4 regions of the Chitinimonas sp. JJ19 genome follow, and region 2 is predicted to be linked to each of the others. Evidence: predicted binding sites of a transcription regulator. Region 2 holds the regulator's gene; each other region holds the start of a gene.

Region 1 (7,264 bases), on a different contig from region 2:
ACGACACCGGTGCTGAACGTCGGTGTGCTGGAGACCAGGCCATTGCCTTGCTTGGCAAAGTGGGCCACGGGTGCGGTTTCGCCCCAAACCCGTACGCCTTGGTAGTACTGTTGATACTTGATCTTGCGACCGCCGTCGGCGGTAGCCATGCTGTGTTGGGTGGCTCGCAGATCGGCCGAGGCCAAGGCGCCATCGCGTTGTACATTCTGGCCCAGGTCGATACGGGTGGCGGCCTCGCCATGCAGCGCACCGGCTACCGCGAGGGCGAGTAGGGCAATCCGTGTCGCACCCACGCGCTTGTTCTGTGTCATTGAAGCTCTCCTTAGTGGTTTGATGACAGGTGAATAATTGCGGAGCGCACTACAACATCATGCAATCGTCATGTCAGCGCGGCGGCGGCTTAAGTTAGCTTGAAGTGCCGCTTAATGCTGTTGGCATGGTCAATTAAGCTATTGAAAATAAATAAGAATATTAAAAATTTTGCGCGGCCTTGGCTTGCCTGGGCTGCGGCTTTTCGCCTAAAAAAATTGCAGCGAAGACGCATCAGGGCAGGTCTATGGGCAGCGTGGTGATGCTGCTGCCGGGTCGGTATCGGCTGTGGCGGGGTGGTGGCGGCATGGACTGACCGTCGCCCGCCCCACTATATTGGCGAGCCTGGCGAGCGTGGATAGCCAGCGAACAACAACAGACAAGGAGTAGAGGAATGGACGAACAGGACTTGGTCGGCGTATGGCATCTGGTGAGCACTGCCCACATCAATGTGGAACTGGATCTGCCGGATGAGGATGACGACGATAGCGCCGTGGTGGACTGGTTGTACGGCCATAGCCCCGAACTGCTGGCACTGCTGGAAGCCACCGACGGCCTTACCTTGCAGGTACAGGCCGATGGCAGCTTCCGCCAGACCTGCAACGGCGAGCCGGCAGTTGAATGGTTTGGGGCAAACGGCGTGCTGGAGGAAAAAGTGGTGCCCTTTGACGGACGGGTCAACAGCGAGGGCGGCGAGCATTTTCTGCTGGTGCCCGATCTCGATTGGGGTGCACCCGAGGGCGAGCACGAGCAGGCCACCCTGCGCTATGACGACGGCGACACCAAGATATGTGACCGGGTGGCCTTGCAGGGCGCGCAACTGATACGCACGGTATCGGTGGTGACCGACGAGGCCTATGGCGACCGCGTGGTGATGGCTTTCCGGCGGGCAACCAACTGAGCTTCGATGATGAACGCAAGCCATCGCTGGACGGTGACTAGCCCTGCTGGCGTCCCTGATGCCCGCCTATAGCTCCAGGCTGAAGCGGACCTTGCTGCGCTGCTGGGCGCCCAGCCGCAGGTAGAAGCGGATGGCGCCCTGGTTCCAGTCTGGCGTCTGCCACTGCAGCTCCTGGCAGCCCTGGCTACGGCCATGCTGGCAAACCGCTGCCAGCAAGGCTGGGCCCAGGCCCTGGCCGCGCGCATTGGGGCGCAGGTAGAGGCAATCGAGGTGTAGATAGGCTCGGCCGGCCAGGGTGGCGTAATCCAGCGTGGTGCTGGCATAGCCCAGCACTTCGCCGGACTGCTCGGCCAGCCAGGCGTGCAGGCGCGCCTGCTGCAGTGCCGTGGCAAGACGCTGGTCATGGCCCTCTGCCTGATAGGGGATGCGCTCGTAGCGGGCATGTTCTTCGCACAGGCCGGCCAGGCTGGCGGCATCGGCCGCTGTGGCCAGCCGTATGGTCGCCGGGCCCCTCATATCAGCAGCCGCACACAATGGCGGGTGCAAGGCCAGAGAGGCTGCCGGGTTCGGTACCGGTGGCCAGGGGGTGGCCGTCGCGCTGCCAGAAATCCAGGCCACCCAGCATCTCTTTGACCCTGAAACCCAGGCTGGCCATCTTGTAGGCGCCCTTGGTCGAGCCATTGCAGCCTATGCCATCGCAGTAGGTGATATAGGTCTTGCTACGGTCGAGCTGCGCCGTGCTGGAGGCATCCATCAGGCGGTGCGGCAGGCTGATGGCGCCGGGTACATGGCCGGCGGCATAGTGGGCTTCGCTACGGGTGTCGATGACCACGATCTCACTGACGTTGTTGCGCAGGTCCTCGGCCACATCCCAGGCATCGGTGTGGTAGGCCAGCTTGGCCAGCATAAAGCCGGCGGTGTCGGCGGGGGAGGCAGCAGGGAAGGCGAGAACTAGGGAGGTGGCTGGCATGGCGGGTACCTGGTTTGGTTGGTAGGCAAGGCCATTGTAGGCAGGCTTGGCGCTATCATTAAGGCCAATTCCCTTGCTTTGATAAGGCCAATTCATGACGATGCCCAGCCTATGGCTGTCGCTGTTCCGGCAGACCGCCGCACCCGGCACCAGCCTGCGCGAGCAGCTGTGCCGTGCCTTGCGGCAGGCTATTGCCAACGGCACTTTGACACAGCACGCCCGCTTGCCGGCATCGCGGGTGCTGGCGGCCGACCTGGGCCTCTCGCGGGTGACGGTGGAGGCGGCCTATGCCCAGCTGGAAACCGAGGGCTATCTGGGCCGGCATGTCGGCCAGGGTACCTTTGTCCGCATCGCCATGCCCAGGCGGGAAGCGTCGGTGCAGAGCGGCATACCTGCCATTGGCCTGGGCCTGTCGCGCCGGGGCGAGCAGATACGCCGTGGCGGCGGCTGCCAGGATCCACTCCGCCCCCAGGCTTTTTGCGCCGGCAGCCCCGAGCTGCGGGCCTTCCCGGCCGATACCTGGCGGCAGTTGCTCAACCGCCGGCTAAGGCAGGATGGCGAGGCGCTGATGCGCTACGGCGACCCACAGGGGCACCCGGATCTGCGCCGGGCCATTGCCCACTATCTGGGGCAATCTCGCGGGGTGCGCTGCAGTGCCGAACAGGTGCTGGTGCTGACCAGCTCGCAGCAGGCCTTGCAACTGCTGGCCACCATGCTGCTCGATACCGGCGACACCGTCTGGGTGGAAGAACCCGGCTATCGTGGCGCCAAAACCGCGTTTGCGGCGGCAGGGGCCAGTCTGCTGCCCTTGCCGGTGGACCAGGACGGCCTGCAGTTCGACCCGCAGTCGGCAGCGCCCCGGCTGATCTGCCTGACGCCCTCGCACCAGTACCCGCTGGGGGCGACGCTCAGCCTGCCGCGCCGCCTGGGCCTGATTGACTATGCCCGCCAGCACGGCTGCTGGCTGGTGGAGGACGATTACGACAGCGAATTCCATTACGACGGCCACCCCTTGCCGGCCATGCAGGGGCTGGATGCCCAGCAGCGGGTGATCTACCTCGGTACCTTCTCCAAGGTCTTGTTCCCGTCATTGCGCTTGGCCTACCTGGTGCTGCCACCGGCCCTGGTCGAGCCCATGGTGACCGCGCGGACGGTGCAGGACGGCCATTGCACCCAGTTGTCTCAGGCGGTGACAGCCGACTTTATCGAGCAGGGCCATTTTGCCGCCCACCTGCGGCAGATGCGCCAGCTCTATCGCAGCCGGCGCGATACCCTGCAGGCGTTGCTGACCACCCACCTGCCCTGGCTGTCGCCACAAGCCGCCAACGGCGGCCTGCAACTGGCAGCCAGCCTGCCCACGGGATGGGAGCTGCCGCTGAGCCGGCAGGCTACCGCCCTGGGCATCGCCACGCCCAGTTTGTCCAGCCTGTATCTGGGCACACCCAGGCAGGAAGGCTGGCTACTGGGTTATGCGGCACTGACACCGGACGAGATGGCCGGGGCGGTGAAGGTATTGGCGGGCCTGAAGCGGCCGGGGTAGGGGAGGGGCTCAATCAGGGGAGAGCCGCTGCCTGAGTTATCGCAAAGGGTTAGCACCCGGGTTTCCCGGGTGCCACCGCAGTAGGCGGATTCTTGATGCCGCTAGTAATCCCTATCAGGCTCTCAGAAGCGCCAGCCAGCACCCGCGCCGATCAACCAGGGGTCGACCTTGAATTCACCGACCTTGGTGCCGGCCGATTTCACGTCGGTGCGTATCTGTACCTTCTTGATATCGAAATTCAGATAGGTACTGTCGTTCAGCTTGTAGTCCAGGCCAGCTTGCAGAGCCAGGCCCACGCTGTTCTTGCCGATGCTGGGCTGCAAGGCGGCCGCGACGGCGGGGTGGAACTGCACCTGGGAGAAGCGGGTGTAGTTGATGCCAGCGCCAACATAGGGCTTGAGCGCGCCCTGGCTATTGAAGTGGTACTGCAGGGTCAGGGTGGGTGGCAGATGCTTGAGGCTGCCGATGTCTACACCGCCTGAACGTATGGTCTGCTTTTGCGGGTAGGTCAGCACCAGTTCGGCTGCCAGCTCCGGGGTGAAGAAATAGGAGATATCGAATTCTGGTATCACCTTGTTGTTGATGGACAGATCCAGGCCCGTGCTGTCCTTGTTGGCGCTGTCGAGGTTGACGGCGCGCAGGCGTACCAGCCAGGGGCCTTCCTCGGCTTGTGCTGCCATTGGCAGGGCTGCGGTGGCGGCCAGTGCCAGGCTAAGGCCCAAGTGCTTGAGCGTACTGGTTTTCATGGGGAATATCCTTTGCGAGGTTGGTGAGAAATCCTGGCCTGGATTACACCTGAGCCCGGCAAGCACGGTATTGATGCTGATCAAGCTGCTGCCATCCGTCGGAATCCCGGCTTTTTACCCGATTTGCATATACCATCCAGCAGATTTGCATGCTTTTGGTCTCAGCCTGCACAAATCCGTACAATCGTACAAACTCTCCTAAGTTCATGATGCTGCAGCCGATATCCCATCGGCATAATTAGAATAGAGGCGCATCATGAAGCATTCCCTACCCTTTATGCTGGGGCTGGCCCTGGCTGGTCAGGCGGTATACGCGGCGGACGGCTTGCTGCTCCGAGTGAAGCAGAACAACGACAGGGGCAGCAGCGACTACGAGCTGGTCCATGCCCAGACCGGCCAGTTCACCAGCACGCCCAAGCCGGTACAACCCAGTGCATCCGATCTCTATGTGGTGGGACGCGACCGCCAAGGTAGGGAACTGTTTCGTAGCCGGGTAGCCAACCCGGCCACCTTGAATGCCGAATCGTTCAACCCCGAAACCGGGGAGATAGAACACGCCCAGAAGGTCACCCTGCCGCAGACCGTGTTCGAAGTACGGGTGCCGGGCTACAAGACACTGGACCATGTTGAACTGGTGGGTGGGCAGAACACCGAGCTGGGCGATGAGCGCGCCTTTGCTGCTGCCGCTGCCAAGCCCGCCAAGCGCTTCGATCGCAAGCTGCTGGACAAGCTGCTCAATGGCGGCGAACGCATGATGGCCGTACGGGCCCAGGCCAGCTCGGTGCTGCTGCACAATACCGGCCCGTCGAACAACCGCATGGACATCGTGCTGATAGGGGATGGCTATACCAGCGCCGAAATGGGCAAATGGGCCAGCGACGCCCAGAAGGTCGCCAACGGCATGCTGGCCGACCCCCTGTTTGGTGCCAACAAGGCCGGCATGAATATCCGCCGCGTCGATGTGGTCAGCGCCCAATCTGGCGTGGATGAGCCGGACAAGGGCATCTACAAGAACACCGCCCTGGGTGTGCAGATAGGCTGCTGGGGCCTGGACCGCCTGGTCTGTGCCGATGACAACCTGGTGTATTCCAACGTGGGTTCGGTGACCGCCGCCGATGGCCGCGACGTGATCGTGGTGATTGCCAACTCTACCCGCTATGGCGGTGCTGGCGGCAGCATAGCCACCATGACCATGCACACCTCGGCCATTGAGCTGGCGCTGCACGAGATAGGCCACACTGCATTCAAGCTGGCGGACGAGTATGACTACGGCAGCTGCGATACCAGCCGTGAGCCCACCGAAGCCAACGTCACCCTGCAAGGCACGCGTAATGGCGGCAAATGGGGCAGCCTGATTCCATCGAATGTGCAGGTGCCCACGCCGACGGGCGCCTACGCCAACGGCACCCTGGGTCTGTTCCGTGGTGGCCGCTATTGCACCAGCGGCATGTACCGTCCCACCGAGAACTCGCGCATGCGCACCCTGGGCCAGCCCTGGCACGCGGTGAACGAACGCCGAGCTGGTGTGGTGTTTGCCAACTACTACAAGCCCGGCGATGGCACCACGCCAGTGACGGTAACGGGTTCGGTGGCCAACAAGCAATGGGTCAACCTGCCGGCTGCCGGCGCCCATACCAGCAATCTGGGCGGCAACTTCAAGCTGCAGCTGACCGGGCCGGCCAACACCGACTTCGAGCTGGCGCTGTACAAGTGGAATGGCTCCGCCTGGGCGGTGGTGGCGTCGGCCACCGGCCCCACCTCCAGCGAGACCATCAACTATGCCGGTACGGCAGGGCATTACTATTTCGAGGTGAAGTCCTACTCGGGCGCGGGTAACTTCTCGGTTACCTATACCTTCCCCAAGTAGGTTGAAGTCTGGCCTGAAATGCCCCCGGTTTAGGCCGGGGGCAGGCTCATCCGTGTGTAGGTAGGCCAGACCAAACAGCGGGCGCTATAAAATCCGATGCTATTTGGTGTGATGGGTTGTGCGCATGTCTAGCCGCTTTACATTCAATCGTCGTAATCATGTTGTTTGCCTGCTATCGGGAACCGACTCTTAAAGTTCCTCCATCTTTGCTGCCGCATCTGCCAGCACCTTCAGCATTTCGACCTGATGCGCTGCAATCTCGGATTCCCGCCAGTGGCCTTCCTTTTCCATCAACCGAATCATCGAGAGTAGTTTGAGGCTATCAATTTGGTTGTTGGCAAGGCTCGCCTTGAAGTGCTCTTGTTTCTGTGTGGGTTGGAAGTTACTCAGGCGCGAGTTCTTGCTGTGGCTGATGAGGCAAAGGTTGCCAAACGAATGGAGCGCACTCTCCTCGACAGTTTTATAGCCATCCATGGGATGCTGGGGTGAGAAGTGTTCCACCGAACTGCGGAACGTGAACTCAAAGGAGCCGACTACTTTGTCGCTAGAACGATCTCGCACCCACAGCAGATAGTCGAGGAAGTTGAACACAAAGTTGTTCTCGATATGGCCAAAACGCAGTTTGGTTTTAATCAACTCATGCCAGTGCTCATCAACCTCGACTCCGGGCAAAAGAGAGTTATCACCGTAGAGCATCTGGTAATAGGAAGCACCTCCACTCGGCGACAGAAAGCGCTGGAAGACAAAGCGGCGAGCCTGACTCTCCAGGTAGGCAAGATAAGCCCCTCTCTCCACCGGTTGCTCAGGGCGGCAGTTGTCGAACAGATAACGCAGAGCACCGTTTAGCCAGTGCTTGTAAACCAGTGTTGAGGTCGACACATGAAACGCCGACAGCAGCATCAGGATCCGCCGGTTCATTCCATCAAATCCA
Region 2 (7,264 bases):
CAAACACCTGCACCCCCAGCTCATCTTCCAGCAGGCGTATCTGCTTCGATATACCCGGCTGAGAGGTATGCAAGGCCTCGGCCGCATCCGATACATTCAGGCCCTGCTTGGCCACTTCCACGAGATAACGCAGTTGCTGAAGCTTCATGTGCCACCCTGACTCTGCGCACTGCCCAGCCAGGCTGCCGGGCAACGCTAAATTGAAATAACCGAGTTGTATAAAATCTTAACACATGAGTCTTTAATGATTATTAGGCTGTAGGGCTAGCATGGCAGGCTTTCCCCCAGACTGTCTGTATGGATCTCGCCTATATCATCGCTGGCCTTGCCGTGGGTTTCATCGTCGGCCTTACTGGCGTGGGCGGCGGCTCGCTGATGACGCCCGTACTGCTCTGGTTCGGCATCAATCCCGCCACCGCCGTCGGCACCGATCTGCTGTATGCCGCCTTCACCAAGTGCGGCGGCGTTATCGTGCACCAGCGCGCTGGCAATATAGACTGGAAGGTCAACGGCTGGCTCACCGCAGGCAGTGTCCCGGCCGCTTTGCTTACCGTCCTGGTGCTGCATGTCTGGCATCCCGATGTCACCACCCTCAATGCCCTGATCAAACACGCCCTCGGCATTGCCCTGTTGCTCACGGCCCTCGCCATCCTGTTCAAGACACGCCTGCTGGCGCTGACCCGTGGCAAACAAGCAACATCCACCGACGGCAAGCCCTCACTCCCCCTCAAGACATTCATGGTCGGCGTGCTGCTGGGCGTGCTGGTGACCCTGACTTCCATCGGCGCAGGCGCCATCGGCACCATCGCGCTATTCCTGCTATTCCCGCTGATCCCCACTGCCCGCTTGGTGGGCACCGAGATCGCCCACGCCGTGCCATTAACGCTGATCGCCGGCCTGGGCCACGCCGGCCTCGGCCACGTAGACTGGTTGCTGCTGGCCAACCTGCTGTGCGGCTCGCTGCCCGGCATCTGGGTGGGCAGCCACCTGACCGGCCGCGTGCCCGACGGCGCCCTGCGCCCGGCATTGGCCCTGATGCTCGCCCTGGTCGGCCTCAAGCTGGTCTGGTAGATAACCCCCCCATGAGCGCCCGCAGAGGCGCCAACATCGTCATGGACACCCGAAACCATGGAAACCGTACTGAGCCCCGAACTCCAGGCCAAACTGGCCCACACCCTGACCTTGCTGCAACAGGTAGCGCGTGAACACGCACCCGCCGTCTTCGCCAACTCGCTGGGCGCCGAAGACATGGTGCTGACCGACCTGATCGCCCGGCACCAGCTGGACATCAGCATCTTCAGCCTGGACACCGGCCGCCTGCCAGCCGAAACCTACGAGCTGATGCAGCACACGGCCGAGGCCTATCCCGACACCCGCGTGCTGGTCTACTTCCCGCGCGCCGAGTCGGTCGAGAAATATGTCAATGAGCAAGGCATCAACGCCTTCTATCAATCCATCGAAGCGCGCAAGGCCTGCTGCCGCATCCGCAAGCTGGAACCCCTGGCCCGCGCCCTGGCCGGCAAGCAGGCCTGGGTCACCGGCCTGCGCCGCGAGCAATCGACCACCCGCACCGATATGGCCGAGCAGGAATGGGACGAGGCCAACGGCCTCACCAAGTTCAACCCGCTGCTGGAATGGACCGAGAAAGAAGTGTGGGCCTATATCAAAGCCTATCAGGTGCCCTACAACGCCCTGCACGACCGCCACTACCCCAGCATAGGCTGCGCCCCCTGCACCCGCGCCATCGCCGCCGGCGAGGATGTCCGCGCCGGCCGCTGGTGGTGGGAGAATCCCGAGAACAAGGAGTGCGGCCTGCACGCCAAAACCAGCGCGCTACCGACCCGATAAAAAACTTGCGTACAGGTGATTGCATAGCCAAGGCCGCTACGGCATAATGCGCGGCTTCGCGGAAAGGTGGATGAGTGGTTTAAGTCGCACGCCTGGAAAGCGTGTATAGGTTAATAGCCTATCGGGGGTTCGAATCCCCCCCTTTCCGCCACGAAATGCAAAGGCCCTGATCATTGATCAGGGCCTTTTCTATTTTCACCACGGTACATTGCAGATTCAGCCTCCCGCCCCAGTGGGGCTACACGCTAATAGCTGCTCAGCACTGAAAACCTGGGCGTTTCACCTGCTTGATGGAATTAAAGTCCACTGCGCCCGACCTACCTGTGCTTTCGCGGGTCGTGCACCATGAGAACAAGCGCACGGAAAGTGCGTTCGCTTGGATTCACTACACAAGCGTCGTTATCGCGAGTGCAGCAGCCGCAAGAAGCGATCCTGGCGGAAATCTTCTGGATACGTATCCAAGGTGTGTAAACGCACTCGAAAAACATACTCCCCTTCGATGGGCTTCCCCGCAAGCTCTTGCGGAATGAAGGACCAGCCCTCCAACGACGCCTTGGCAAAACGACGCACACTCTCCGGCATGCCTGGCAATGCCCTGACCTCGATCAGACGGCATTTGCCATCGATACCAACGGTGCAGGCAGCCTCCACAGCCCCCTCCCAGCCACCCGATCGGGCGATGTCATCAGGATAGCTCGCGGCGTAGCGCTTGGTCGGTATTGGGCTCATCGAGAGTCCCGCCATTCGTACTTGTCCGCCACCATCGGCACTAGGGGTGACAAGAAAATCAAGCCGAACGCCGCTTCGAAGCGTTGCAGGCATGCCATCGGCCTCTGCGGGTGGCACCTTGGTCTTGGCTACCCGCGCCTTGACGTTGTCAGCGAATGCAAGGGGATATTTCTCCTCATCCACTAACGAATACTGAAGAGGATGGCCATCAGTGCCATAGAGAACATTGGCCCAAACCTCAACGTAGTAAGGTTCCTTATTGGCGTAGCTGGGTACAGCTGCCAAAGCGATCAAGGCGCTGGCGATAATTCGGATATAAGACATGGTCTTGCTTGATAAACGGATATGGAGGTAAACCGACGAAGATAAACATGTGTGCTCAAAGCACGCGTGCCACTGGCGAGGAGTGAGTGGACGGATAAGGTGTACGACGAGACGACGGCTTCAGACCATCACGCCGAAGGGCTGATCATACTATACCGGCGCCTCGCCCAAGAAGGACGGCGCCCCCCCCTTCAGGCGTCCATGGCATGCGCTATAGGGCCGGCCGAGATAAGCCCAGAGCTATCGGGCGGCGCATCGCGCACAGCCCAAAACCTCAGCCATGCCGCACGTGCACCATCTCAATGCTGCAAGCCTATGCAGCCCGACACCAGCTGCTTGATGGCCGCCAGGTCCAGCACTTCGATCTGCTTGCCCTGCACCTTGATCCAGCCATCCTGCTGGAAGCGTGAAAAGGTACGGCTCACCGTCTCCAGCTTCATGCCCAGATAGCTACCTATCTCTTCGCGGGTCATGCGCAAGACAAACTGGCGCGAGGAGAAGCCGCGTGCCGCCATACGCTGCGACAGGTTCAGCAGAAACACCGCCAGGCGCTCTTCTGCCCGCATATTGCCCAGCAACAGCATGGCGCCCTGGTCGCGGATGATTTCGCGGCTCATCAATTTATACAGGTGCCGGTTGAGTGCCGGTATCTCCAGTGCCAGGTTCTCGAGGCGGTGATAGGGCAGCTCGCAGACCTCGCAGTCCTCCAGCGCAATGGCGGTGCAGCCGTGCTGGTCCGTCCCGAAGGCATCCAGCCCCATCAGTTCGCCGGCCATATGAAAGCCTGTCACCTGCTCGCGCCCGTCCTCCGATACCACCACGGTCTTGAAGAAGCCGGTGCGCACTGCATACAGCGAGCGAAAGGCGTCGCCCAGGCGGAACAGTGCCTCACCGCGCCGTACCGGCATGCGCTGGTTGATAGCATCGTCCAGCTGCACCATTTCCTCCTGCGCCAGGCCTAGCGGCAGGCACAGCTCCTGCAGGCTGCAGGTCGAACACACGGCTTTAAGGGCATGGACGGGAATGATTTCGCGGGCAGCGGACATGATTGGTGCTTGATGAAGGTCAATACGATTAGTCTGCCTGCTACTTACAGTGTCAGCAACCAAGACCTACGCTGGCGCTACCCAATGACTGCCCCCGCCATACCCGATACGACCCCGCTGGAGATCGATCTGCCGCTGCTGCAGCGCCATGACGATGTGACGCGCTATGGCATCTATCCAACCGCCGATCGCTTCTCTGAAGATTTCGACGAAGACCGCTACCGCCATGCGTTGGCGACGCACGCACTGGGTGGCCTTCGCCCCCTGTCGCTGTATGTCCATCTGCCGTTCTGTGTATCGGCCTGTTACTACTGTGCCAGCCACAAGGTCATCACCGCCGATCACAACCAGGCCGATACCTATCTGGACTATCTCGAACGGGAAATCGCCCTGCAAGGCACGGCCTATGGTGCGACACCCAAGGTCACCCAACTGCACCTGGGTGGTGGCACCCCAACCTTTCTGCAGGATGCGCAGCTAAGCCGCCTGCTGGCTGCCCTCCAGCGGTATTTCCCGCTGGCTGCTGGCGCTGAATGCTCGGTCGAGATCGACCCCAGGCATATCGGGCCGCAAAGCCTGCAATTGCTTGCCAGCCATGGCTTCAGCCACCTTAGTATCAGCCTCCAGGATCTCTCCCCCGATGTGCAGCTCGCCGTCAATCGCATGCAGCCCGCGTCCCTGACCGCCGCCGCCATCGCGCAAGGCCGCGCCCTGGGCTACCGCACCATCCATATCGATCTGCTCTATGGCCTGCCAAGGCAGACCCCGGCCAGCATGGCCGACACCCTGGCCCAAGTGCTAATGTGGCGACCTGATCGCGTCTCGCTCAACCGCTACAACCACCAGCCTGATCGCTTCAAGACACAGCGCCATATTGACGCCGCCACCCTGCCGACAGCAGACGACAGGCTGGCAATGCTGCAGCAGGCCATCACCCAGTTGCAGGGCGCGGGCTATGTCCATCTTGGCCTGGAGCAGTTTGCCCTGCCCCAAGACGAACTCGCCGTCGCCATGCGCCAGGGGCGGCTGCATAGAAACTTCCAAGGCTATACCACCCAGGCAGAGTGCGATCTGATCGGGCTGGGTGTTTCGGCCATAGGCAAGGTCGGCGCTTGCTACGCCCAGAACCATAGGGTGCTGGAGGACTACTATGATGCGCTGGCACACCACCACCTGCCCATCGCCCGCGGCATGACACTGGCTGCCGACGATCTGCTCCGCCGTAGCATCATCCAGTCGCTGCTATGCCAATCCGAAGTGGCCTTTGAGCCACTGGAGAGCCGTTGGCTGATCGACTTCCACCATTATTTCGCCTACGAGCTTGAACAATTGCAGCAACTCGCCAGCCAAGGCTTGCTGAAACTCCATCGCCAAGGGCTTGAGATCACACCCAAGGGTCGCTGGCTGACCCGCAGCATCGCCATGGTGTTTGACCGTCATCTGCGCGAGGCCCGCAACAGCGCCCGGTTTTCAAGCCTGATATAACAAACACCGACAGAGTACCAACGTCACCCCCTGTGGAGGCCACCCATGTACAAACGTATTCTGGTACCCCTAGACGGCAGCGCTACCGCCACCCGCGGCTTGGAAGAAGCCATCCGGCTTGCGCACGCCTTGCGTGCCAAACTGCATCTCTTCCATGTCGTCGATCTGCACCTGGTCTACATGGACTACAGCGGCACCGCCGAATTGACCGACTATGTCCATGCCCTGCGTGAAGCAGGCCAGGCGCTGCTGCACAAAGCACAGGCCCTGGCCGCCAGGCAGGATGTATCTGCCGAGGTACACACCGAAGAATGCCGCACCGCCGAAACCATCAACCTGATCTTGCAGGAGGCCCGCCGCACCCATGCCGACCTGCTGGTCATTGGCACGCATGGGCTGCGGGGTTTCCAGCGGCTGGTCATGGGCAGCACGGCAGAAGGGGTGGCCAGGCTATCGCCTGTGCCGGTGCTGCTGGTTCGTGGTCAGTCTGCTTAGAGCCTGCAAAGGGCCCAACACGATCTGGCCATGCTCGTGCATAAAACACTAGACGACCGGTCTAATTGAGCTTAGACTGCGCACCATGTTGAATCGAGACTTTGACGACACCCGCGAACACCTGCTTGCTACTGGCGAGGGCATCATGCTGGGCAAGGGGTTTGCCGCCGTCGGCCTGGCCGAGATATTGGGTCAGGCGGGCGTACCCAAGGGCTCGTTCTATCACTACTTTGGCTCCAAGGAAGGTTACGGCGTCGCCTTGCTGTCGCGTTTCTTCAGCCGCTACCACGCCATCCTCGATGAAATCGTTGCCAACCCGCAGTTGAATGGCCGTGCCAAGCTGGACGCCTACTTCGCCGGCTGGTGCAGCGTATCCTGCGAGAACAGCGGTAATTCGCGCTGCCTGGTCGTCAAGCTGACCGGCGAGGTCAGCGACCTGTCCGATGATATGCGCAGGCAGATGCAGCAAGGCATTGCCGGCATAATCGAGCGGGTGACCACCTTTATTGTTATCGGCCGTGCCGATAAATCCCTGCCACCCGGCATGCCGGCAGAGACACTGGCCGCTGCCTTGTACCAGCTCTGGCTGGGCGCCGCGCTGGTCACCAAGGTCCAGCATGGCAGCGCCGCGCTCGATGCCGCCCGTGCCGCCACCGAACGTATGCTCAGTACCTGATTCATCGCACCTCCGTAGTAAGTATCCGGCCCGCAAGGCCGGTTTATTTGGCACAAACACTAGACGACCGGTCTACTCAAAAGGAAACGCATCATGGGAATCGACAAACTGCTTACCCCGCATATCGTTGGCAAGACCACCCTCCCCAACCGTGTCTGGATGGCCCCGCTGACACGCTCGCGTGCCGCCCAGCCAGGCGATCTGCCGGCTGAACTGAATGCCATCTACTATAGCCAGCGCGCCAATGCCGGCCTGATCGTGACCGAGGCCACGCAAATCTCGCAGCAGGGCCAGGGCTATGCCTGGACGCCCGGCATCTATACCGACGAGCAGGAAGCCGGCTGGGCACAGGTGGTCAACCGGGTGCATGCTGCCGGCGGCCATATCTCCCTGCAGCTCTGGCATGTAGGCCGTATCTCCCACCACCTGCTGCAGGCCGATGGCCAGGCCCCGGTCGCCCCTTCCGCCATCCAGGCCCAAGGCGCCAAGAGCTTTGTGGTGCTGCCTGATGGCACGCCCAGCAACGAACCCACCGACCTGCCGAGGGCGCTGGAGTTGGCTGAGCTGCCCGGCATTGTTGCCGCCTATGTGGCGGGCGCCCGCCGCGCAGTCCGCGCCGGCTTTGACTTTGTCGAAATCCACAGCGCCAACGGCTACCTGC
Region 3 (7,264 bases), on a different contig from region 2:
GGATCTATCCGGTTTGGTCGCTCTGCTCCGTCGGGCTGGTTTGCAGCCTATCGCCGTCCGTGGCGGCGCCGCTGCCACCCTGAGCGAAGCCAGCAACGCAGGCTTGGTAGTCATGCCCGAGACCGCTGCGCGCGATCTGCCAACCGAACCGCGTGAAGCGCCCGCCACCGCGCCTGCACAGCAATCGCTGATCATAGACAAGCCAGTCCGTAGCGGGCAGCAAGTCTACGCCCGTGGCGGCGACTTGATCGTACTGGCCCTGGTCAGCCATGGCGCCGAGGTCATCGCCGATGGCAATGTCCATGTCTATGCCCCCCTGCGTGGCCGAGCCCTGGCCGGCGCACGGGGCAATAGCGAGGCTCGCATCTTCACTCATTGCATGGAAGCCGAGTTGCTCTCGGTAGCTGGCGTGTATCGCTCCTTGGACGAGCCGCTGCCACAAAGTATCAAGGGTCGTGCCGCGCAAGTCAGGCTCGACGGCAACAAACTGGTCATCGAAGCCTTGAAGCTGGACTGAAAACCTTACTCAAATTCACGGGAAACCTAACGTGGCAAAAATCATCGTCGTCACCTCCGGCAAGGGGGGAGTAGGTAAAACCACTACCAGTGCGAGCTTCGCCTCCGGCCTGGCGCTACGCGGCAAGAAAGTCGCCGTAATCGACTTTGACGTCGGCCTGCGCAACCTCGACCTCATCATGGGTTGCGAGCGTCGCGTGGTCTATGACTTCATCAATGTCATCCAAGGCGAAGCCTCGCTCAAGCAGGCACTGATCAAGGACAAGCACTGCGATAACCTGTTCGTACTGCCTGCATCGCAAACGCGTGACAAGGAAGCACTTACCCGCGAAGGCGTGGAAAAAGTGCTGAAGGAGATGGCCGCAGACGGCTTCGACTACATCATCTGCGACTCGCCCGCTGGTATCGAGACAGGTGCCTTGCTGGCCCTCTACTTTGCCGATGAAGCCCTGGTCGTCACCAACCCCGAAGTATCCTCGGTACGTGATTCCGATCGCATCCTGGGCATACTCGATGCGAAGTCACGCAAGGCAGAGGAAGGCCAGACACTCAAGGCACACCTGCTGATCACCCGCTACGCCCCCAAGCGTGTGGATGCCGGCGAAATGTTGTCGCTGGACGACATACAGCACCTGTTGCGCATACCCCTGATCGGCGTCATCCCGGAATCCGAGTCGGTGTTGCAAGCATCCAACAGTGGCACCCCCGCCGTACACCTTGAGGGCTCCGAGGTCGCCGAGGCCTATAAAGATGTTGTGGCCCGCTTTCTGGGTGAGGATAAACCCCTGCGCTTTATCGAAGCGCCCAAGCAAGGCTGGCTCAAGCGCCTGTTCGGAGGTTAATCCATGTCTTTCCTCGATTACCTGCTCGGTACCAAGAAGAAATCGGCCTCTGTGGCCCGCGAGCGGCTGCAGATCATCCTGGCGCACGAGCGCGCCGGGCGGGGTGGTCCAGACTATCTGCCAGCCTTGCAGCAAGAGTTGATAGCCGTCATTTCCAAGTATGTTTCGGTTGGCCAGGATGACATCAAGGTATCCTTGGAGCGTCAAGACGACTACGACGTTCTGGAGGTCAACATCGTCTTGCCGGAAGGTGCAAAACGCTGATCATGGTAAAGCCGGGTTCCAACCCGGCTTTTTGCTGCCATAATCGCCGCCAAGCCCGCCAACAGAGCTGGGCCTCATGATCCACCGCCATGACCGACAAGATAGAAGACAACCTACCGCCAGAGCGGCCCATACAACTCGACAAGTTCCTGAGCCAGCGCGATACCGAGCGCTGGTGCAAGCGCCTGTCCGCCGATTATCCAGCGGCCGATTACTGGCTATGCCACGAAGCCCGCATACTGCAAGGCTTCCAGCGTGACCAACGCCATGCAGCCCGCTTTGTTGCCGTCGATCTGGACCGACAAGCCCTGATCAGCGAGGCAAGCGGCCACCCGCTTACCCATTGGCTGGCCACCCCGGTGGGGGAGCTGGAACACCCCTTCCAGCGCTCCAGCGACTTGGTGCGACTGGTACTGGCAAGCCTGCGTGCCCTCTCCCACCTGAGCCGTGCCGGCCTCGTCCACGGCGGCTTACGGCCGGACCTGATCGTCCTGCATCAGAACGACAAGCATGAGATCGACTATGACAGCCTGACACTGATCGACTTCGGTGTAGCCCGCAGCGCCCAGCATCGCATTGAAAAACCTCTGTTCATCGATCTCGCCAGCCCGGACGCCGCCTATCTTGCCCCCACCATGCGCGATGCCATCCTGCGTGACTGGCAGACCTACGCCAAACTGGTGGGTGAAAGCGGCAAGTCCAGTTGGTACGAGCTATCGGAGTCGGCACGGCATCAATACGCCAGCGTGCTGATACCGGACCTCGCCATCAACACCCTGGATTGGCGTGTCGACCTGTACGCCCTGGGTCATTGGTTCAAGCAGATCTCGCTGCACCGCATCGACTACTACAAGGATGCGCATCAGGAAACGCTGCCGGCGCTGATCAAAAAGATGCAAAAGCCGGTATTGCAAGGTGGCTTCACCAGCCTGGATGCCTGTATCAAGGCCTTCGAGGCGCTGGAGGTCGACAAGCGCGCCCTGGCCATTGCCGAAGCACCGCAAACAGCCGGCGTGTTCACCATGCAGCCTACACCCGTGCTGCACCCCAGCACGGCCCAGCGCCCTGTGGCCGTACCGCTGCAGGACGATGAATTCTCCCCCAGCCCCATAGGCATGACGCGCCGTGACAGCCGGCCAGAAGCCCCCAGCGGTCGCGGCAAACTGCTGGGTATCGGTGTTGGCCTGATCATCGTGGCCGCCCTGGGTGCCGCCCTGCTCAGCTCCAAAGAGCAGCACGCCAGCTCCAATGAACCAGCACCCGCGCCAGCCGACACAGCACAAACTGCCAGCGTCGACGTAGCCCCACCCGTGCTGACCGACAATAGCGCCAACCCGCCCCAACTGGCCGATACCACGGCACTGGCAGGGCTAGCCTTGCCAGAACTGCAGCGTGCCGCCGAAGCAGGCGACCCTGCTGCGCAAACACAGCTGGGCCTGCGCTATCGCAAAGGCCAGGGAGTGGCAGCAGACAATATCAAAGCAGTAGAGTGGTATCGCAAGGCTGCCGAGCAACAACATGCCGATGCACAGGCCTATTTGGGCTTCATGTACATGACAGGACGCGGTGTCCGGAAGGATGACCTGGAGGCAGTACGCTATTCGCGCCTGGCGGCCGAGCAAGGCAACGCCACGGGCCAGTACAACCTCGCCCTGATGCACCTGGCTGGTCGCGGCGTACCGCTGGACAAGGTCGCCGCCTACCGCCTGTTAAAACAAGCTGCCCAGCAGGATGACGCCGCAAGGGCAAGGCTGGCCGATGTCCGGCAGCAGCTGACTGCGACACAACTGGCCGAGGCCGAGGCCAGTCCCTGAGCTAGTGCAAGGCGCGTAGTGGTACGGCAGCCGCCAGTGGCTCGCCCGACCACCGCGCTCTGGTGCGCCAGCCCCCCCACGAACCGGTTTGGCGCCACTCACCGCTTTACTGCGCTGTGGAACCAGCCCGTACTGCCTCCCCGCCAGCCAGGCCCCGTAGCAAAGGCTGGCTGGGCATACCAAGGAAGCGAAGTCAGGGTCGCCCTCACTGCACGACTCAATGCGACATCAGCACCGGCACCGTCATGGCCTCCAGCATGGTACGGCTTGCACCGCCCATCACCATTTCACGCAGGCGCGAGTGACCATAGAGTCCCATCACCAGCAGGTCGACCTGCCTGTCGGCGGCTACAGACAGCAAGACTTCACCGATATCGCGGCTGAATGCAGTGTCCTTCACCACCTCAACCTCCACGCCGTGGCGGGCAAGGTATAAGCCCACATCCGCACCCGGTAGCTGGCCGTGTACGCCTGGGTCCATGCTGGCATTGACGATCAGCACAGTCACCTTCTTGGCACGGCGCAACAAGGGTAAGGCATCGGTCAGGGCTCGGGTAGCCTCGCGGCTGCCATTCCAGGCCACCATGGCATGCTGGTCCAGGGTAGGGAAACTGCCAGCATGCGGCACCGCCAGTACGGGGCGGCCGCAAGCCATCGCCACATCCTGCAGCAGCGTGGGTGGCAAACCATCAGCTGGCGAGGCTGGATCATACTGCCCCATCACCACCAGATCCTGATACCGCGCATGCAGGCAGATGGCTTCAGCCGGCACGCCGATCTGCTGATGCCAGCTCGATTGATTGGGATGCTGCTGGGTCAGGCGCTCGAACAACTCCCGCGCCTGTATCGCCGCGCGCTCAATATCCTCATGTATGGCGTAATAGACCGAGCCTGCGCCGCCGCCGGGTTCCATCACATTGATATAGGGCGAAGGCGCCACAAACAGCCCCGTCAAATGGGCTTCGTGAGCTTGCGCTAGTTGCAGGGCAAAGCGTATGCGTGCAGCAGCATGTGGGCCACTGTCTACCTGGACCAGGATATTGCGATAGCTCATGGTGTGTTCCTCCTGTGGCATTCGAGATAAAAACCTTGCTCAAGTTCGTTTTTAAGCCTGTTTTGACCTGCCGCATTTGATTGGGATCAAGTGCAGCCTCAGAAAACTTAGTTTCCCAAGCAGCAGGAAGCAATCCACGCCAACTGCAATCCATGCTTGATGCACATCAAGGCCCGCGCCGTGCAACGTCACATACTAGGATGTGATCGGACATGGGCGGACAAAAGGAGGGGAAGCATGAGCATGCAGCTGCAATTTCTCGGCGGTACCGGCACGGTTACCGGCTCCAAATACCTGCTGGAAGCCGAGGGGATGCGCCTGCTGGTGGACTGCGGCCTGTTTCAAGGCTGGAAGCAACTGCGGCTGCGGAACTGGACCCAACTACCGGTCGATCCCGCCAGCATCGATGCCGTCATACTGACCCATGCCCACCTCGACCACAGCGGCTACCTGCCGCTATTGGTACGCGAAGGCTATCGCGGCCCGGTGTACTGCACTTCGGCCACGCGGGAGCTCTGTGAAGTGCTATTGCCCGATAGCGGTCGCCTGCAGGAGGAAGAAGCAGGCTATGCCAATCGCCACCATTCTTCCCGACATGATCCTGCCCTGCCGCTCTATGACGAATCGGACGCCCAGCGCTGCCTCAAGCAACTCCACCCCTGCCCCTACGGCAAGGATATTGCGCTCAACCCTAAGCTAAAACTGCATTTCCGGCCGGCCGGGCATATCCTGGGCGCCGCGACCGTCGAACTGACATCCAGCACGGGTCGCATTGTGTTCTCGGGAGACCTGGGCCGCCCCGCCGATCTGGTGATGAAGCCCCCAGCGACCGTCGGCCAGGCCGACTGGCTGCTAGTGGAATCCACCTACGGCAACCGCAGCCACGAGCAGGAAGACCCTCGCGTACAGCTGGGCGAAATCATTCGCCGCACCGTCGCTCAGGCTGGCGTGGTGTTGATCCCCACCTTTGCCGTGGGCCGCGCCCAGAATCTGATGTACCTGCTGCACCTGCTGCGCGAATCGGGCGAGATACCCCAGGTGCCGGTATTCCTGAACAGCCCCATGGCGGTCGATGCGACCGAGATTTTCCTCCGCCACCAGGGTGAACACCGGCTCACCCAGGCACAGTGCGCAGCCATGTGCCGCAACGTCACCGTGGTCTCCTCCCCTGAAGAATCCAAGGCGCTTAACCGACGTCACGGCCCCATGATCATCCTAGCGGCCAGCGGTATGGCGACCGGTGGCCGGGTACTGCACCATATCAAGGCCTTCGCACCCGATGCGCGCAACACCATCGTGTTTTCCGGCTTCCAGGCTGGCGGAACACGCGGCGCCGCCATGCTGGGCGGCGCCAGCCATGTCCGCATCTTTGGCGAGGACATCCCGATCCGAGCCAGTGTCGAAAACGTGCCCAACTTCTCGGCCCACGCCGATGCCGATGAAATACTGGCTTGGCTGCGAGGCTTTCTGACGCCCCCCAAGCAAACCTTCATCGTCCATGGCGAGCCGGATGCCGCCGATGCCCTGCGCAAGCGCATCGCGACTGAGCTGAACTGGAATGTCTGCGTCCCCGACTACCTGCAAAGCATCAAGCTCGAAGCATGATCAACCCGCTACCCCTACTTCGCTTTCGGCCGCTGGGTATCGACACTGCGCACGAATACGTGGTCTACATGAATGCCGGCTGTCATATCTGCCGCTCCGAAGGGTTTGCTGCGCAGGCCAGGCTGGTGGTCAGCGCCAATGGCCGCAGCATCATCGCCACGCTCAATACGGTCAAAGGTAACCTGCTGGGTATAGACGAAGCCTCACTGAGCCTATCGGCCCAACGAGCACTCCATCTGCACGATCACGATAATCTTGCCTTCTCCCATGTCCCGGTGCTGCAGTCCGAGAGTTATCTGCGTGCCAAGATTTACGGCCAGCGGCTGTCAGCAGCCGAACTCAGCGCCATCATCAACGATACTGTTGCGGGCCGTTTATCCGATCTGCACCTGGCAGCCTTCGTATCTGCTTGCGCGGGTGAGCGGCTGGACATCGATGAGACCGTTGCGCTTACCCGCGCCATGGTCGCTGCCGGCGCCACCCTGGATTGGGGCACCCATCCCATCGTCGACAAACACTGCGTTGGCGGCCTGCCAGGCAACCGTACCACCCCCATCGTGGTCGCCATCGTCTCGGCCTGCGGCCTGACCATGCCCAAGACATCGTCGCGCGCCATCACCTCGCCCGCCGGCACGGCCGATACCATGGAAGTATTGGCGCCCGTCAATCTGGACCTTGCCGGCATACGGCGGGTGGTTGGCAAAACAGGGGGCTGTGTAGTCTGGGGTGGCGCCATGCAGTTAAGCCCTGCCGACGATATCCTGATACAGGTGGAAAGACCGCTGGACCTCGACAGCGACGGCCAGTTGGTGGCCTCCATCCTCTCCAAGAAGCTCGCCGCCGGATCGGATCAGGTGCTGATCGATATCCCGGTCGGCCCTACTGCCAAGGTCAGGACGCTGGAGACGGCCACCCGGCTGCAGGCGCGATTGCTTGCGGTAGGCACGCAGCTAGGTATCCATGTACAGGTGATGATCACCGACGGCCGGCAGCCCATAGGCCGTGGTGTCGGCCCAGCCCTGGAAGCACGCGATGTGCTGCAGGTGCTGCAGAATGCCCCCCAGGCCCCTGCCGACTTGCGCGAGCGTGCCCTGCTGCTGGCCGCCAGGCTGCTGGATATGGGCGCCGCCGCCCTGCCGGGGCAAGGCATGGCGCTAGCCACGGCCACC
Region 4 (7,264 bases), on a different contig from region 2:
CCAGCGAGGGCAAGGCGCGTTCCAATGCCTCGGCCAACGCCAGCAGTCGTTCACTGCGCTGTGTGGCGTCGGTATGCATCCAACGCTGGCTGGCTGCGGTGGCGAGCGCAAGCGCATCCTGCAGCCGGCCCATGGACCAATGCGGGCGCTCGCCAAAAATCTCGCCAGTACGCGGGTCGCACGAAACAAAGTGGTGTTCTGTCATGGGCACTGCCCGCTACGCCCCGCTGCAGCCGCAACCGCCACCACTACTGCCACAGCCACCTTCCGAGCGTTGCTGCTCGGCCGGATGAACCGAAAAGTCGATGACGACATGACCTGCATCATGATCGACATAATGGACACGTACCTGATCCCGGTAGCGTTGGCCTATTTGCTGTAGCAAGGGCAGGGGGTCGTGGTCATTGACGAAGCGCATGGTTTCGCCTTCGCGCAAGGCTTCCAGCGCACCAAAGATGGCGGCGTGGCGGAAGCGCTTGGCGACGCCACGTGCGTCGAATAGAAAAGTCTGCTCGCAGACGATGCCGGACATGATGGTCTCCATTGAGTGGTTAGGGATGCGCTGATGGTAATGAGCGACACTGGCCGCCGCCTTGAGCAAGGACAAGCAAACCGTATTCAGGCCGGCTGGCCGATGGCAGCCGGATAACGCCCATGCAGCAGGTAGTCGATCAACTCGCTGACCGGTCGGATGGCCCGCCCAAAGGGCAGCTTGCTGGCCCCCCTGAAAAACAGACCTTTGTCGACCTCGCCACGCACCGCAGCGGCTAGCTTGAGGTCGATGCAGAACTGGCCTATGCGACTGATGCCATCACGCAAACCGCATTGACTCAGGCAGTCCATGCGCTGGGTACAGCGCCGTGCATCGGCGCGGGCGCTTGCCTGCAGGCTGGCTTCTCGGCGCAGATACTGCTTGAGCCAGGGCGTGGCCACGGCCCGTGCGGGCAGGCCGGCAACACTGACAAATTCCACCAGCTCAGCCGGATCAGCATCAGCCAATGTCTGCTTGAAGTTCAGATGGGCATCGCCTTCCTCGCTTACGGCAAAGGCCGTGCCCAGCTGTACCGCATCGGCACCACTCGACAGCCAGCGCCGTACCTTCTCGTGGCTATCCACGCCACCTGCCACAATCAGCCTGGGGGTCTCCTTGCCCAGAGCCAGGGATTGAAACAGCGCATGGCATTCAGCCAGCACCCGCTCGAAATCAAAGCGCTGGTCGCGCAGTTCGGCCAGCTTTGCCGCACCCAGGTGGCCGCCGGCGTATCCCGGGTGCTCTATGACCACTGCATCGGCCCGCCGGCCTTTCTTCAGCCATTTTTTCAGCACGATGCCCACGCCACGGGCGTCAGACAGGATGGGGATCAAGGCTACCTTGGGATAGTCGGCGGTCATTTCGGGCAGGTCCAGCGGCAAGCCAGCGCCCATCACGATGGCATCAGCGCCGCTTTCGCAAGCCTGCCTGACCAAAGCTGGGTGCTCTCGTACTGCCTTCATGACATTGACTGCAATGGCGCCCTTGCCTTGTGCCAGCCTGCGTGCCGCCTGTATCTCCCTGTCCAGCGCAGTCAGGTTGGCCTGATCAATAAGCGCATGATCACGACAACGATGTGTCGCCGCCAGCAGATCGGGATGGTGATGGCGTAGATCCACGCTGGCTATGGTGCCCAGCGCATTCTGCGCCGCCACGGCACCGGCCAGGCGATGAGCTGAGATGCCCACCCCCATGCCGCCTTGCACAATGGGTAGCAGTTCGCGGTCTGCCAGCTTGAATGAGTTGAACCACATCATTGATTGCCCCGGTTGAGTAGTGGCGCCAGCCTATGCTGTGCGCACACCTACTGCCTTGAGCTTGATCAAGTGGACGTGGTGGCATCATCGAATAAATCGTTACCAATCAATCGCTTGCTTTTATTTTTGGCAAAACAGAGGCCCGCATGGGCGGGCCATTAACGTCCGTAGAGCTGCGCCTCCATCCCCGGCACATCCAGGATATGCACATCCCGCCCATCGACCGCAATATAGCCCTTGCTGTTGAGCTGATGCAGCAGGCGTGACAGTGTCTCGGGTGTGAGCCCCAGCTTGGAGGCAATCACATTCTTGTTGAATGGGAACTGCACATGCTCCCCTTCACGGGGCTGCTTGAGCAAGTAACTGATAACCCGCTGCGAGGCGTTCTGCAGGTTGACGGTCTCGATATCCTGCACCAGCGCATGCAGGCGTAGCGACAGACCGGCCAGCATGCGCCGGGCAAAGGATGGGTCTCTGTCGATGGCAGCATAGATGTCCTGCTTGTCTATCCACAGCAGCAGTGTGTCCTCCAGCGCCTGGGCCTGCACCATATAGGGCTTGTCCAGAAACATGACCGCCTCGCCAAAGGCCTGACCGGGGCTGAAGAATTCAATGACTTTCTCCTGCCCATTGGCTGACGGTATAGCCAGCTTGATGCCGCCCACGGCAACCACATACAGCCCACTGGCCGCATCCCCGCGATGAAACACAAAGCCATGCTTGGCGACCCGTACTTCCTGGCTGGCTTGGGCCATCAGCACCAACTGCGTCTTGTCCAGGCTACGGAACAGGGGCAGATGCGCCAGCAGGGCTTCGATGTCGAGTTTGATGGCCATGATGTACCTGTTCAAGCCGGTGAGAATGCCCCCATGCTAAGCCCGCAGGGTATCCGTCGGAATCCGCCAGAAGAGCTAGTCTGATTGGACAGGCTAGTCACATGTCAGCGGTACTCGAAGCAGCGAAACCAACTCTGCAATTGCTGTCTGGCAGCCGTACTCAGCCAGGCTGTCGGCGCAATATCGGGTTTGACGCGGTAGTTCTGCACTGCATATTGCACCACGCCACGCGCTGCCAGATCCTGCGCCAGGGCCAGCAGTTCTGCCTCACTCAACCAAGCGGGGCTCCAGGTGGTGCGGCACTCGAAGGGGACGCCCGACTCCAGCATCAACTCAAGGCTGGCCGCCGTCGGCGCATGGCTGCGCTCACGACCGGTCAGCGCATCATGGCCCTTGGCGTGGGTCTTAATATCCAACCCCACCCAGTTCAGATCGGGCAGTATCTCCGCCAGCCGGCTCGGGTAAATACCTGCCGTATGCAAGGCTACCTTGAACCCCATGGCCCTGACTGCCGCGATCATCTGCGGCAGCATACGTTCCGATAGGGGTTCGCCCCCTGAAAACACCACGGCATCCAGCAAGCCGCGGCGGGTTTCCAGCCAACTGCAGAGTGCCGGCCAGTGATATTGGGCACGCCGGCTCTGCAGGTGCGGGTTATGGCAATAGCCGCATCGCCAGGGGCAACCGCCGATAAATACCACGGCACTGAGATGCCCCGGCCAATCTACGCTGGAGAAGGGCACCAGTCCTGCCACGGCGGGCTCCTCCGGGCCGACCAGCGCCGGCCCGGGAGCCACCTGATGGAACAGGCTGATGGCCTTATCCAGGTTTTTGTTCGGTGAAGAAGCGGCGTTCATTGAACTCCCCTTGCTTGCCGGTATTGAACGAGCTGACCGGACGGTGATAGCCCATTACACGGGTCCAGACTTCGCAACGAGTACGCTGCTGCTCGTCCAGGGCGGTTTGGTTGCGTTCTGCGACTGCGTTGTTCATGTGTTCTCCTTGGGTGATGGATCAGGTACAGCAGGCTTCTGTGCGTGCCAGCAAGGCTGCATCGCACTTGGGACAAAATTCATGATGGCCGCTGAGGTAGCCATGCTTGGGGCAAATGGAAAAGGTAGGGGTGACCGTCACATACGGTAGGCGGAACTGCGCCAGGGACCGCTGCACCAGGCGCTTGCAAGCCTCTGCGCTCGATACCGCCTCATTCATGTAGAGATGCAAGACCGTACCGCCGGTGTAGCGGCTTTGCAGTGCCTCCTGCATGGCCAGCGCGGTAAATGGGTCATCGGTATAACCGACCGGGAGTTGGCTAGAGTTGGTGTAGTACGGCTGCTCTGCCGTGCCCGCCTGCCGTATCTGCGGCCAGCGCTTCTTGTCCTCTCGCGCAAAGCGGTAGGTGGTGCCCTCGGCCGGCGTGGCCTCCAGGTTGTACAGATGGCCCGTTTCTTCCTGAAACTCGGTCATGCGGCTGCGTACATGGTCCAGCAATTGCAGCGCCATGCCGTGGCCCTGTGGCGACGTGATGTCATAGGCATCATGGCTGAAGTTGCGGATCATCTCATTGATGCCATTCACCCCCAGCGTGCTGAAGTGATTGCGCAGCGTGCCCAGATAGCGCTTGGTGTAGGGATACAGGCCCTGATCTATATAGCGCTGCACCACCTTGCGCTTTACCTCCAGCACGTCGCGGCCCAGTTCCAGCAGCCTATCCAGCGCCAGCAGCAGGCTGCGCTCATCGCCGGCGTGCAGGTAGCCCAGTCGAGCGCAGTTGACGGTGACAACGCCGACTGATCCCGTCTGCTCGGCCGAGCCGAACAGCCCGTTGCCCCGCTTCAGCAGCTCCCGCAAATCCAACTGCAGCCGGCAGCACATGGAGCGCACCATGTGCGGTTCCAGATCCGAGTTCAGGAAGTTCTGGAAGTAGGGCAGGCCGTACTTGGCTGTCATCTCGAACAACAAGGCGGTATTGGGGTGATCCCAATCGAAATCCGGGGTGATGTTGTAGGTAGGTATGGGGAAGGTAAAGGCTCGCCCCTTTGCATCACCGGCCATCATCACCTCGATATAGGCCCGATTGATCATGTCCATCTCAGCCTGCAGATCGCCATAGCTGAACGGCATTTCCTCGCCGCCTACATAGGGTATCTGCTCACGCAGGTCGGCCGGGCAGGTCCAGTCGAAAGTCAGGTTGGTAAACGGCGTCTGGGTGCCCCAGCGACTCGGTACATTGAGGTTGTAGACCAGCTCCTGCATGGCCTGCTTCACCTCGCCGTAGTGCATATTGTCGCGCCGGATAAAGGGCGCCATATAGGTATCGAAGCTGGAGAATGCTTGTGCCCCAGCCCATTCGTTTTGCAGCGTACCCAGGAAATTGACAATCTGGCCTATGGCTGCCGACATATGCTTGGGTGGCGTGGCCTCTACCTTGCCGGGTACGCCGTTGAAACCCTCGGTCAGCAACTGCCGCAAAGACCAGCCGGCGCAGTAGCCGCTCAGCATATCGAGATCGTGTATGTGCAAATCCCCTTCACGGTGGGCGCGGCCCGCCTCGGGGCTATAGACATGGTTAAGCCAGTAGTTGGCTGTCACCTTGCCGGCAACATTGAGTATCAGCCCACCCAGGCTATAGCCCTGGTTGGCATTGGCATTGACCCGCCAGTCGCGCTGATCCAGATACTCTTCCATGGCACTTTCAACATCCACCAGCGTATGTTGCAAGGAACGCAGGCGTGCATGCTGTTCGCGGTAGACTATATAGGCACGGGCAGTGCGCCAGCAGCCAGAAGCCACCAGCGCCTCCTCTACCGTATTCTGTATGGCCTCGATAGAAGGGCAGGGCTGCCCAGCCAGGTTCTGACAGACATGCCGGCAAAGCAGATCTGCCACTGCCTTGTCGAACTCGCCGGTTGCCTGCCCCGCTGCTGCAATGGCAGCGGCAATCTTGCGCTCATCGAACTCAACAAGCCGGCCATCACGCTTCATTACCTGCAGGATCGACATAAACACTCCATCTAGTAGTCATGCGGCCAGTTTGGCACTAGATATTGTGTTTTTGCAGGGTATTGCCCTGCTTATTTGAAACACTTGACCAGGATCAAGCCTCCGGCCCTTCAGCCAAAAAAACCGGCCCCGCAGGGCCGGCAAGAAGTAGCGCTGTGGACGTAGCGCAACTACGGAACAATCTATGTTTATGGAGCTCGATGAGGTGCAATGACGGCGCCCCGCAAGGGCAGCGTGCAGACTCCGTCAGGAAAGAATCCTGGTAGTCGGGCTGCGTTGGGGCCTAGCGCCAGGATTGCCCTGGCACCTACCCAACCGATTGCCGCCATCGCCGCCCATCCATGCGTCGACGCATCACAGGCGCTTAGCCTGGCTTGCCGTCAGCCCTGGCGCGCCAGTAGATAGGCAAGACCCGACAAGCCCATGCCAACATCAGCAAGAGCCAGCTAGCCGAGGCCAGGTGTAACCAGGCAGCAGGCCAGGCTAGCACCGCCACCAGCACCCGCAGCAACGCCACCGCATGCAGGCCCAGGTAGATGGCCCAATAGAGATTGTCTGCCTGCAACTGCTGGCCGCTATGACCCAGGCTGACACGCGTGACAAACCCCACCAGCATGGTGCAGCAGAAACCCATACCGAGCGCATGGGCGGGCGCCGCCCCCACAGGCACGCCCAAGGCGGCCAGGCCCTGTAACAGCAAGGCCGGCGCCAGCCAGGCAAACGAAAGATGCAGCATGGCCAGTAGGCGATTGTCCAGGCTGGCCCACAAACCCCAGCGCCAACTGGTATAGGCCAGGCTGGCCGACAGGCCCAGTGCCAGCGCCGCCTCAAGCAGTGGCCAGCCCAACAGGCCGGCAGGCACCAGCGCCAGGCACAGCAGCAGCCACCCATCCAACAGGTAACTGGGCCGCCATGGCGCACGTTCAGGCAGCACCGACTGGGTGAAGAAGGGAATCATCCGGTGCGAAACAGTCAAGAACACAGGCAGCAGAAAGCCCCACAGGCTAAGTTGCCGACACCACCACCACAATACCCCCTCGCCTGAGCGCACCCACAGCAATGCCAGCATCAAGGCCATTGCCCCAGCTGCCATGGCCCAGAACAAACGTACCGCATGGCGCTTGTCCTGTGCGGCGCTCTTGTTGATGCATTGCAGCCAGCGCAAGGTGGCAATGCTCCAGCTCAACTGCATCAACAGCAAGCCGGCGGCAGGCCAACTCCCGCCCCGGGCAAAACCCAGCAGCGCCAGTAGCAGGCCAAACAAGTAAGCCATGGCAACAGGCGCATGGCCACCCACCGGCTCGACATTCAACCAGCGCGGCCCGGCAGTAAAGATAAAACCCAGCATGAATAACGGAAAAATACCCAAGGGCATCAGCAGTGCATGCACCAGCATGGCAGGGTAGCCCTCATTGCCTGGCACCAGCAGGCGCAGCATCCACCAGGCAGCCAAGCCCAGCATGGCCAGCACGCCAGCGCTGAAATAGAGCCGATGCGGCACTTGCAACAGACGACGCCAGGACGACGGCTGTGCCGTGACAGTAAATACAGTCATGCTCATACCGCATACTCCCGCCGGGCACGCATCCGTTCACCCATCTGTGCCAGTATCTGGGCGCCTAGTCGGGTGGCTGCAG

What was found. Region 2 encodes FNR, which switches genes on or off when oxygen is low (the NO sensors DNR and NnrR bind a similar motif). Its sites were predicted from a motif close to TTGATNNNNATCAA; they were not measured.
Region 1: a site for FNR is predicted at 4,537-4,550, ahead of V7714_RS08845 (OmpW/AlkL family protein). Genes of this name have one in related genera too.
Region 3: a site for FNR is predicted at 4,647-4,660, ahead of V7714_RS10185 (universal stress protein). Genes of this name have one in related genera too.
Region 4: a site for FNR is predicted at 1,844-1,857, ahead of V7714_RS05860 (NAD(P)H-dependent flavin oxidoreductase). Genes of this name have one in related genera too.

What each region holds. Positions count from the first base shown of each region.
Region 1 covers NZ_JBAMDD010000005.1:326,755-334,018, reverse strand. The annotation lists gene V7714_RS08870 (M4 family metallopeptidase) at 1-311, opposite strand, end outside; gene V7714_RS08865 (hypothetical protein) at 704-1,210, shown strand; gene V7714_RS08860 (GNAT family N-acetyltransferase) at 1,277-1,726, opposite strand; gene V7714_RS08855 (rhodanese-like domain-containing protein) at 1,728-2,180, opposite strand; gene pdxR (MocR-like pyridoxine biosynthesis transcription factor PdxR) at 2,275-3,720, shown strand; gene V7714_RS08845 (OmpW/AlkL family protein) at 3,843-4,466, opposite strand; gene V7714_RS08840 (M64 family metallopeptidase) at 4,723-6,333, shown strand; gene V7714_RS08835 (DUF262 domain-containing protein) at 6,523-7,264, opposite strand, start outside.
Region 2 covers NZ_JBAMDD010000001.1:122,723-129,986, reverse strand. The annotation lists gene cysB (HTH-type transcriptional regulator CysB) at 1-148, opposite strand, end outside; gene V7714_RS00585 (sulfite exporter TauE/SafE family protein) at 298-1,071, shown strand; gene V7714_RS00580 (phosphoadenylyl-sulfate reductase) at 1,129-1,848, shown strand; tRNA gene V7714_RS00575 (tRNA-Ser) at 1,909-1,999, shown strand; gene V7714_RS00570 (hypothetical protein) at 2,248-2,901, opposite strand; gene fnr (fumarate/nitrate reduction transcriptional regulator Fnr) at 3,201-3,947, opposite strand; gene hemN (oxygen-independent coproporphyrinogen III oxidase) at 4,032-5,432, shown strand; gene V7714_RS00555 (universal stress protein) at 5,478-5,927, shown strand; gene V7714_RS00550 (TetR/AcrR family transcriptional regulator) at 6,013-6,603, shown strand; gene V7714_RS00545 (alkene reductase) at 6,697-7,264, shown strand, end outside.
Region 3 covers NZ_JBAMDD010000007.1:4,006-11,269, forward strand. The annotation lists gene minC (septum site-determining protein MinC) at 1-517, shown strand, start outside; gene minD (septum site-determining protein MinD) at 549-1,358, shown strand; gene minE (cell division topological specificity factor MinE) at 1,362-1,622, shown strand; gene V7714_RS10180 (Sel1-like repeat-containing protein kinase family protein) at 1,712-3,436, shown strand; gene V7714_RS10185 (universal stress protein) at 3,654-4,490, opposite strand; gene V7714_RS10190 (MBL fold metallo-hydrolase) at 4,728-6,095, shown strand; gene V7714_RS10195 (thymidine phosphorylase family protein) at 6,092-7,264, shown strand, end outside.
Region 4 covers NZ_JBAMDD010000003.1:315,175-322,438, reverse strand. The annotation lists gene V7714_RS05870 (aldehyde dehydrogenase family protein) at 1-205, opposite strand, end outside; gene V7714_RS05865 (DUF2249 domain-containing protein) at 218-532, opposite strand; gene V7714_RS05860 (NAD(P)H-dependent flavin oxidoreductase) at 619-1,785, opposite strand; gene V7714_RS05855 (Crp/Fnr family transcriptional regulator) at 1,947-2,624, opposite strand; gene V7714_RS05850 (anaerobic ribonucleoside-triphosphate reductase activating protein) at 2,729-3,481, opposite strand; partial or broken gene V7714_RS05845 (ribonucleoside triphosphate reductase) at 3,444-5,609, opposite strand; gene V7714_RS05840 (NnrS family protein) at 5,992-7,188, opposite strand; gene V7714_RS05835 (hemerythrin domain-containing protein) at 7,185-7,264, opposite strand, start outside.